Regions from separate parts of the Paenibacillus sp. MER 99-2 genome, predicted to be linked through region 3. Evidence: a T-box and tRNA genes for the amino acid it is inferred to sense, from the RefSeq annotation. Region 3 holds a T-box; the other regions hold tRNA genes.
The links. The T-box of region 3 lies ahead of argS (arginine--tRNA ligase). A T-box ahead of a tRNA ligase gene usually reads a tRNA of that ligase, here a tRNA-Arg.
Positions count from the first base shown of each region.

Region 1 (3,282 bases), on a different contig from region 3:
TCGCTTCGGCCTTGCTTGGCATATTCTCAAGCAGAACAACTGAATCTGCGGGAGCGGCTCCAGCCGCTGGTAGAATAATAGAAAACATCATAAGAACACTTAATAACATGGATATCAATCGTTTACTCAAGGCTATGCCCCTCCTTTATAATGTGAATACCTCACCAAATGATGGGTTCCTGCGCTAACAAGCACTGCAATACCTGCGACAATTTCACCTTCCAATCTGCAAGAGGATTGACCCTTGGTAAATTATTCTACCAAAATACCACATTTTCCTTCTAAATAATAACAAAAATGATATAGAAATTACTTATATGGTTCTTATGTACCTAAAAAACATTAAAATTGCATTTTTTGTCGATATCATTCCATGCCGAGTAGGACCAACCAAATAAAGGATCAAAAACCTCTATGAAAGAGGATTCTGATCCCTGGTCATTGTAATGCACAATCCACACAAAGGTTAGACTTGCTGAGATTATCCCTAATCCATTTTAATTCACATAACAACTTAATTGCCTTTGTTATCTAAATAACAGGTTTCACCGCTTCCACCCGTAAACGTTTATAATCAGCATAGATCGCATCTTCTTTCCAGAGCTGCGGCACAACGCGTTTGCTTGTTTCGAGACATATCTCTTGGATCTGCTTTGTATCTAGCCCTTGAAAATAATCTCCGCCAAATTGGGACAACCACCCCTCGATTCCCCGATCTCCATCGGATAGCTTAGTAGGTCGGTCATAATGATAGGCCTGTCGCACCATAAATCCCTGCTTCTCCAAAAGAGAGCTATATTCTCCGATCGTTGGAAAATACCACGGATTTCTAGCTGATGCATCCATACCTGTGCTACGCTCTATCACTTCTTCCAGTGCATGAACAATAATGTCAACGTTACCTTTCCCGCCAAACTCAGCCACAAAACGACCTCCCGGCTTCAAAGCATTCCATATGCTGCTGACCACAAGCTCGGGATCACGCATCCAATGTAGAGCGGCATTAGAGAAGATGGCATCAAAAAGCCGGTTTGTCTCAAAATAATGACCGTCCCCTGCCTTAAATTCCAGATGGGGATATTTATCACGCGCACGCCGAATCATATCTGAGGACGCATCAATACCAACTATCTCAACCTCGCACAAAGATATCTCATGTGTTAGATCTCCTGTTCCACAGCCCAAGTCTAATATATATTCCCCCTTCTTAGGCTGTAGCCACGAAATGAGATTTTTGCCGTACCCCGAAACAAAAGCCAGTTTATTGTCGTATTCATCTGCCTTCCATTGATTCAATGACTGCATCTGTACCACCTACGCTTTCATCGTTGATACATGTATTGTGGCACAAAACATCTTATTAATAAAATATATAAATATTATATATATGATAGGTAATAACTATAACAAAATCCTAACGAAGCCTATGCTCCGACGAACCGTCGGGGTTCTAATCCCCAGGACGCAAAAAAACTTCCCGAAGGAAGTCTTTTTTCTTACGTCCCAGGAGGGATACTCTCCTTTTAGTCGAGACTGCGAAGTAATCCTAACGAAGCTCATGCTCCGACGAACCATTGGGGTTCTCATCCCTTGAACGCAAAAAAACTTCCCGAAGGAAGTCTTTTTCTTACGTCCCAGGAGGGATTCGAACCCCCGACCGACGGCTTAGAAGGCCGTTGCTCTATCCTGCTGAGCTACTGAGACAAATATGTATTAAAAAATACCGCGTGATCTCTATTATACGCTCATTTCAATATTTTTCAATACTTTTATGAAAAAATTAATAATTTTCATCATTAATGCTTCAAACAACTCGTTTAACACACTACACTTTGTCTTCACAACAAATAACACATGTGCAATTAAACTAGCGAATATGATGGCAAAAAGCGGGCACTATGGATATCAAGCCCCCCATCTAATCAAATAACCGTAAGATCGGTTTGTGACCTGACCTAATGGGTAATCTTTTGCATACATACTTATGAATGAAACGAATAAAGGAGAGATCCGATATGAGACAGTTACTATCCGCATTATCCTACTTTAGCATCTTCTTTGCCCCTTTCCTGTTCCCAATCATTGTGTGGATTGTTGCACGGGATCGTTATATTGAGGGGCACGCCAAGCGAGCTTTATTTTCACACATATTCCCCTTCATCGCGGCAATTCCTTTGATTTACTTTTTCGTGACTGCCCAGAGCGTCGCTTCGGCTTTTGGATTTGTCATTCTGTTCTTTATTATTTACGGCCTGAGCTTTGTGTACAATGTGTTCAAGGGAATTCAAGTACTGCGTGAATATGCCTGAACTACCTATGCCATATGGCTCGTAGATAACACGAAAACCCGCTAAACTCAGCGGGTTTTTTGCTGTATTCCATCCAGATTAAGCTTGACCAACTAAATACCTTTGTAACGTGGGACCGAGCAAGCCAAATGCAAACAACTCACTTTGAAATTTGGCTTTGTCTTCTAACGCAGTCGTCCCTTCACTGTTTTCAAATGCCGTTTCAGTAGCATCTTCAAAGGCAGTATGCATATTATTATTGTACCAATCCAGAACAGCATCTGAGTGGTTACGGACAACTCGTACAATTTCCAATGTATTCGTTGGAGCAGTTGCAGCTACATATACAAGTAAAGAAGGATCTCCTGCGTTTCCAGGTTGCACCTCCACTTCAGCACAAGCCAATCCATCTACTTCGGTTAATCTACGTATTTTAGCATCCTGAATTGCATACATTCCTTATCGCGCTCCTTTGTTCATTCATGTACTTTGTTCAATGACAGAACGGGTTTCCGGTGTTCCTAACTCATAAATTTCCCGATACACTCGCTGTAATGCTTCTTCGTAGGCACGATTCACAGACTCCTCAGGAGTATCAGGCCAAGGGAACACCATTCCCGGAAAGGCCTCTTCTTCTTTTTCCTGCATCAGTTGAAGAAGCCCTCTTAAATGCTCAGCCTCCTGAAGTGTCGCCTGAATGACCCACTCATAGGTTGAAGTGTGCTGATCAGGCAGCACGGAACGCCCAACCACGGATACATAATAGGTGGTACCTTCCATCACAATTCTCTCCTTCACAGCATGCTTGAGGCTGTTATCCCTAGAGGTAGTTTCCGAAGAGGACAGACATTTTATGCCTACTTTCGGCATATATTTGTTACGAACTCTGACGGAAACGAACATATTGGCAGAGCTTAGCTCTGCAAACACCACTCAGATCAACGACTCGACTAAGAAAGGATGAACAACCATGTGCGGTATAACCGGCTTCATA
Region 1 is NZ_JAMAUZ010000007.1:191,263-194,544, reverse strand. Features, by position in the region: gene M3636_RS23460 (S8 family serine peptidase) at 1-130, opposite strand, end outside; gene M3636_RS23450 (class I SAM-dependent methyltransferase) at 532-1,305, opposite strand; tRNA gene M3636_RS23445 (tRNA-Arg) at 1,631-1,704, opposite strand; gene M3636_RS23440 (magnetosome magnetite crystal formation protein family) at 2,016-2,309, shown strand; gene M3636_RS23435 (hypothetical protein) at 2,388-2,744, opposite strand; gene M3636_RS23430 (hypothetical protein) at 2,769-3,068, opposite strand; gene asnB (asparagine synthase (glutamine-hydrolyzing)) at 3,259-3,282, shown strand, end outside.
Region 1: it encodes a tRNA-Arg, which carries the amino acid that the T-box ahead of argS (arginine--tRNA ligase) is inferred to sense. The anticodon was not compared.

Region 2 (3,282 bases), on a different contig from region 3:
AACGGAAGTAACACTGAAATCGGCAGGTAAAACGCTGACTCAAAAAGGGCTTCTGCAGGGTGGATCTACATGGGTGTCTCTAACTGCGGTCAAAGATGTTGCAGGCGGAACGTTAACGTATGACGCAAAGAACAAAGAGTATACGCTGACCGCAGCTAACAATAAGATGAGAATTAGTCTAGCTGATGGATCGCCAATGCTTAGAGTGAACAACTATTATCCGGGTGTTGAGGCGAAGCTGATTCAAGGGCGATTATACATTCCTTTCTCTGCGATGAGAGATTATCTGGGTGTTCAGGGAAGCTGGAATGGGCAAGCGAAGACGTTAACACTTAGCAAAGTGAAGCAGAATAATGTAACGGTAAAAGCAACTACGGTGAAAGCGACTGTCAAAAATGCTGAAGTGGATATCCAATATCCGCAGGTGAGCGGACTGGCGAATGATAAAGCTCAAGCGGCAATCAACAAGGTGCTGAAGGATGAGGCTGATGCGTTTGTAACAGACTTCAAGAAGCAGGCTGGTGAATATGGAGCTGCCACTGCGAATCGCCCGTACGCTTTTGAGAGCACATATGTTGTGACATATAACGAAAATGGCGTGCTGGGACTCATTACACAGCGCTATGAGGATTATGCAGGAGCTCATGGCATGACGACCCGTTCAGGACACACGTTTGATCTAGAAACGGGCAAGGAACTGTCGCTGAATGACGTGCTTCAAAACAATACAGCGATGCGTGACACGCTTGGCAAAAAAGTAGGAACTCAGCTTAAAGCACGTGGCGGTTATCTGGATGGATACACTGGCTTGAACAAAGACCAGGACTTCTACGTTACGCCAACGGGCATTGTCGTGTTCTTCCAACTGTATGAGTACACTGCATATGCTGAAGGGTTCCCGGAGTTCCCATTCACGTACAAAGAAGTGCTTCCTAAAGGTGCAACGCCATTCAGTGGAGTAGCGACTGAAAAGTAAGAGCAGAAACGTTATCATATGTTTAATAAATATCAGGATTTATCACGTATAGAACGGCAGTTTAACGACGCGCAATTGCAGTTGCCATCATCATAAAATGACAAAAAAATCCCACCATTCGTAGAATGGTGGGATTTTACTAGTTCATAGTTAGCAGCCAAGAAGGCTTCAAATTATGACTCTATAGGTGAGTTCTGCGATTATACGCCTTCTGAACCTACTCTTTCGATAACTTTATCAATGATACCGTAATCGGCAGCTTCAGCAGCACTCATGAAGTAGTCACGATCTGTATCTTTCTCGATACGCTCCAGGGGTTGACCGGAACGCTCGGAGATGATGCGGTTCAATGTGTCACGCATTTTCAGAATGCGACGAGCACGGATTTCGATATCTGTAGCTTGACCTTGCGCTCCACCAAGTGGTTGGTGAATCATGATCTCACTGTTAGGCAATGCAAAACGTTTACCTTTGGCACCCGCATTAAGCAAGAATGCACCCATGGAAGCTGCCATACCTACGCAAATTGTAGATACATCTGGTTTGATGAATTGCATTGTATCGTAAATGGCCATACCGGCTGTGATGGATCCGCCTGGGCTGTTGATGTATAAGTGAATGTCTTTCTCTGGATCTTCTGCAGCCAAGAATAACATCTGTGCCATAATGGCATTCGCCACAACGTCATTCACGTCACTGCCAAGGAAGATGATACGATCCTTCAGCAATCTGGAATAGATGTCATAGGCCCGCTCACCGCGGTTGCTCTGTTCAACGACCATTGGAATATAACTCACGTGAAAAACCTCCTCGGAAATGTAAATGTTAAATTGGTGTTTATATTTAAACTGTTACCGTATTACCCACATCATAAACAATTCCAAACAAAAAGTCAAAGAAAGTCAAACTAACTTTGAAAAAAAAGAAACCTTTCCGGTTTCATTGGTTAAAAGGGTTATGTACTACGAAATAAGAATGGCGCGCCCGCCAAGAATCGAACTTGGATCTCAGGCTTCGGAGGCCTACGTCATATCCATTGGACCACGGGCGCACATGAATTGTTGGCTACTCTTTCGTAGCGCAGATGCTTGCACATAAATGAGCTTCAAATATGTGACAGCATTAATGATTATATCTTAAGCGTGTTCGAAATGCAAGCAAATGATCAGCCTCGTAGTTTGGAATACAACGAAAATGATCATGATGAAGATAAGTGGATAAAGAATGTATTTAAGTACATGCTATAAGAGGTTTTGCACATGTTGAGCAAGGTAGAAATGAAGCCATATGTAGATGAGAATGTAGACTTTCTTCTATATATAGCGTGAAACAGATTCAACACTTACTAGAAGCTCAAGATTGTGAAAATAAGCGCGTACAAGCTCAGAGAAACGTTATGAAATGGGGCGTTTGAAACACTTGCATGTCGCGTCAGTTTTAGGTAGAATAGACGTGGGACTTAAAAAGTTAACCCGGGACATTTTGAGGCCATGAAAGAGAGCTTGGAACGAGAAGCTTGCGGGAGTGGAAAGCATGCGAAAGATTTTAGAAGTGCAAAAGCAGCTTCTGCCTGATCTCATGGATGTCTTGAAGAAGAGGTATACGATTCTACACCAGATCATGTTATCGGATGTGATTGGACGAAGAACGTTAGCTAATTCCATGCAGATGACCGAGCGGGTTCTGAGGGCTGAGACCGATCTATTAAAGGCTCAGGGACTTATTGAAATTGACAGTACAGGAATGAAGATCAGCGAGGCAGGTCATGATTTGCTGCAGCAGTTAGAACCTGTCGCCAAAGAGCTGTTCGGATTGTCCGAACTGGAAGAGCGCATCAAGCAAGCCTACGGTCTGCAAAAGGTAGTCGTTGTTCCTGGCGATTCGGACGTATCTCCATTTGCCAAACGGGAACTGGGCAAGGCCGGAGCGAAGGCTCTCGGCAATATTATGAATGATAACGACGTTGTTGCCGTAACAGGCGGTTCAACAACGGCTGAAGTTGCAGAGCAGCTTAATCCGCCAACACCACTCAAAGGTGTCTGGTTCGTCCCTGCACGCGGTGGACTAGGAGAAAGTCTCGAAATTCAGGCCAATACGATCGCATCCACGATGGCAAAACGGGTAGGAGCACAATACAAACTCCTGCATGTACCGGATTTGCTTAGTGACCATGCCTATGAATCCCTTGTTCAAGATCCGGGTGTCCAGGAGATTCTACAGCTGATTAGACAATCGCGCATCGTTATTCACGGAATCGGTGATGCCGTGGAGATGGCACGGCGACGCAAACTTGCTACAGAGATTGT
Region 2 is NZ_JAMAUZ010000010.1:42,877-46,158, forward strand. Features, by position in the region: gene M3636_RS25830 (stalk domain-containing protein) at 1-976, shown strand, start outside; gene clpP (ATP-dependent Clp endopeptidase proteolytic subunit ClpP) at 1,177-1,773, opposite strand; tRNA gene M3636_RS25840 (tRNA-Arg) at 1,953-2,027, opposite strand; gene M3636_RS25845 (sugar-binding transcriptional regulator) at 2,510-3,282, shown strand, end outside.
Region 2: it encodes a tRNA-Arg, which carries the amino acid that the T-box ahead of argS (arginine--tRNA ligase) is inferred to sense. The anticodon was not compared.

Region 3 (3,282 bases):
GTTAAATGCCTGTGCAACATCAATTGCATATTTGGCTATGACGGAAGGCTCATTGCGGTGTACAGCTTTTCTCAAATATTCCGGGTAATTAGCCAGCAATTTTAACAACGTCCATGTTGGTTCACTCGTGGTCACTTTCTGCTTCATGCTGTTGTTCGCGTGATCAAGTGCTGTTAGCTCCTTTTCAAGGCCTTTCTCCGTTTCGGCAACTTCTCTAGCCTTAGCCAGCACACTGTTAATCCGAGCATACGCATACTGCACATAGGGACCCGTCTCCCCTTCAAAGCTCACCGCATCTTCCAACGAAAAATCGATATCATTCAGACGATTGTTGCTCAGATCTCCAAATACAATTGCCCCTACACCTACTGCCTCCGCAACCTCCTGCGGATTAGGCAGATTAGGGTTCTTCTCCTGAATAATCTGCATTGCACGGGAGACCGCTTCGTCCAATACTTCTTGTAAAAAGACGACCTTACCACGGCGAGTAGACATTTTCCTTCCTTCGAAACGCATCAGACCAAACGGAATATGCTCACAATTCGCAGACCAGTCATGACCCATCCGGGATAACACTGCAAAAACCTGATTGAAGTGCAGCTTCTGCTCACCTCCAACCACATATAACATCTTGTCTGTCTTCATGATATCATGCCGATATATCGCTGTAGCTAAATCCCTGGTTGGATAGATCGTTGTTCCGTCCTTTTTGATGATTAAGCAAGGGGGCATATTCTCTTCTTCCAGGCGCACCACAAGTGCCCCATCACTCTCTTCCAGCAATCCTTTCGCCCGGAGTTCATCTACGACTGCACCCATCTTATCATTGTAAAAGCTCTCACCTAGCGTATAATCAAACTTCACGTTTAAACGCTCATACATCCGATCGAATTCCTTCATGCTTACTTCAACGAAAAAAGCCCATAACCGCTTAGCTTCTTCATCCCCCTGCTCTAGCTTGCGAAACCAATCTCTTGCCTCTGTCTCCAAAGACGGATCATGCTCAGCTTCATCGTGAAAGCGGACATACAGTTCAAGCGAAGTGCGGATCGGTTCTGCCTGTAATGCTGCATCGTTCCCCCACCGCTTGTATGCTGCAATCTGTTTGCCAAATTGGGTGCCCCAATCTCCCAAATGGTTCACACTCACCGCGGTATAACCCGCTTCATTATACAAACGATATAACGCGGCACCAATGACGGTTGAACGCAAATGTCCGACGCCGAACGGTTTGGCAATATTGGGGGAGGACATATCAATCACAACACGAGCACCAATACCTTCTTCGAGTTTGCCAAATCCAGGCTGTCCCAGCTCCTGCAGCAGCTGTGTTGCCAGCTGCTCACGTTTAAATCGGATGTTAACATATGGCCCTGCTGGAGCAGCCTCTAGAATATCCGATTGCAATGCACTCGCAATCTCCGTTGCGATCGCTACGGGAGCCTTTTTCAACGACTTAGCTAACACAAAACACGGAAACGCAATATCGCCCATCTCCTGTTGTGGCGGTACCTCCAGTAGGTTCAATACTTCTGATTCTTCAAGCCCGGTTAAGGGGGCAATATGTGCAGCAGCCTGCTTTTTCAACATCTAAAACACTCCTTGATTTATTAATAAATACGTAATTAGAAAATAAAAAAAGCCCTCGTCTCCTGTAAAAAGAGACGAGAGCTGTTATTTACAGTCCCCGCGGTACCACTCTAAGTGAACAGTGTCTAGGTACACGAATAATTCGTCCTATTACTGTTCCGCTCGGTGCGATTAACGGCCGCATGCCGGATTACCCTCACACTGATGAGTTACAATACTGCAGACATGTAAACATCACTTCGGACAACCATCTCACAGGTGCGTTTCACACAGATCATTTCATACCGGCTTCCACCCGCTCCGGCTCGCTGTCATGTATGGGTCTGGTTACTCTCCTGATCACAGATATTGGTAAGTTTCAATTCATTGCCATCATTATACAGACTGAGTTCTACTTTGGCAAATGGCTTATGAATGATTATGCCACGACTAACGCCATCATGCGGCACGACTCTGCACATTTACGGCAAGCTTCCGCACAGGCTTGGCAATGATCATGTCTATGCTTCTCACATTCCGCCGCGCAGGCTTCACATGCTTTTATACATAAGTCACAAATTTCGGCGATAAAATCACTTCCACGTGTCATCGCTTGTGCAGCAAAACCACAGATCTCTGCACATTCCCGACTCAAACGAATGCAATCACGCAGCATGGCTAAATCATATTCTTTCAAACTTGATATGTAACATACGTTGCAAGCATTCATGGACTCCAGGCAAGCATCAATACATTGTTGAATTTGTTGTTGTGTCATTTAAAGTTACCTCCCAGGCAAAGTTTCCTATGCATCTTAATACCCAGCCGGGAGGTCCCTTGAATCATTACACTGTTTTTACCGCTTCTAGTGCGAGTAACTGGTTTCGGATAACCGTTTGATCAAAATGCTCACCGATGAACACCGCAACATTAGGTACATCGCCCTGAGGGGTGATTTTCATGTAGTCTGACTCACGATAAGCGTACTGGAACCAAAACCGGCTGGCTGTATCGCTAAAAGTCAAAATTCCCTTTGCACGATACACATCCCGGGGCAATTGTGACACAAACGATTCAAATGCCTCACTATTCACCGGGGCACTGAAATAATGGGTATACACCATCACATGTTCATGCGACGCGTGCGGATGAGGCTGATGATTACCGTCATGGTTGTGCTGGTTTTTATGATCATGGGAATGGTCACCGTGAGAGCCTTCGAAATGCTCATGGACGTGACGGTGTCCTACCGGATTATCCAGCGATGACTCATGCTGTCCATGGGTACATCCATGAGCTGCACAAGCTTCCGTATGAATATGGTGTTCTTCACTGTGGTGCTGCTCTGATTTATTAGGCGATGCCTTGCCGTGGACAGCAGATCCGCTGCGAAGAAGCATATCTAGGTCAACCTCACATTTAACTGTAGGCATGACCGGGGCATAGGCATTCCATTTTGCGAGTAATTTCTTCAAGCTGTCTAGTTCTTGTTCGTTCACACGATCTATTTTGTTCAATAACAATACGGAAGCGCAGCGAATCTGCTCCTGCATCAGCTTGTATGTCTGACCCTTCTGTTCCAGATACAATCCAGACAAATGCGCAGCATCTACTACGGTAATCAAACTCTTCAGCTCTATACGCATGTATAGTGACGTTTCTGTCACCGCATCGAGAATTTCCATCGGATTGGCTGCTCCCGTTGCCTCGATA
Region 3 is NZ_JAMAUZ010000008.1:145,415-148,696, reverse strand. Features, by position in the region: gene argS (arginine--tRNA ligase) at 1-1,590, opposite strand, end outside; T-box leader at 1,658-1,942, opposite strand; gene M3636_RS24405 (four-helix bundle copper-binding protein) at 2,009-2,347, opposite strand; gene M3636_RS24400 (CobW family GTP-binding protein) at 2,415-3,282, opposite strand, start outside.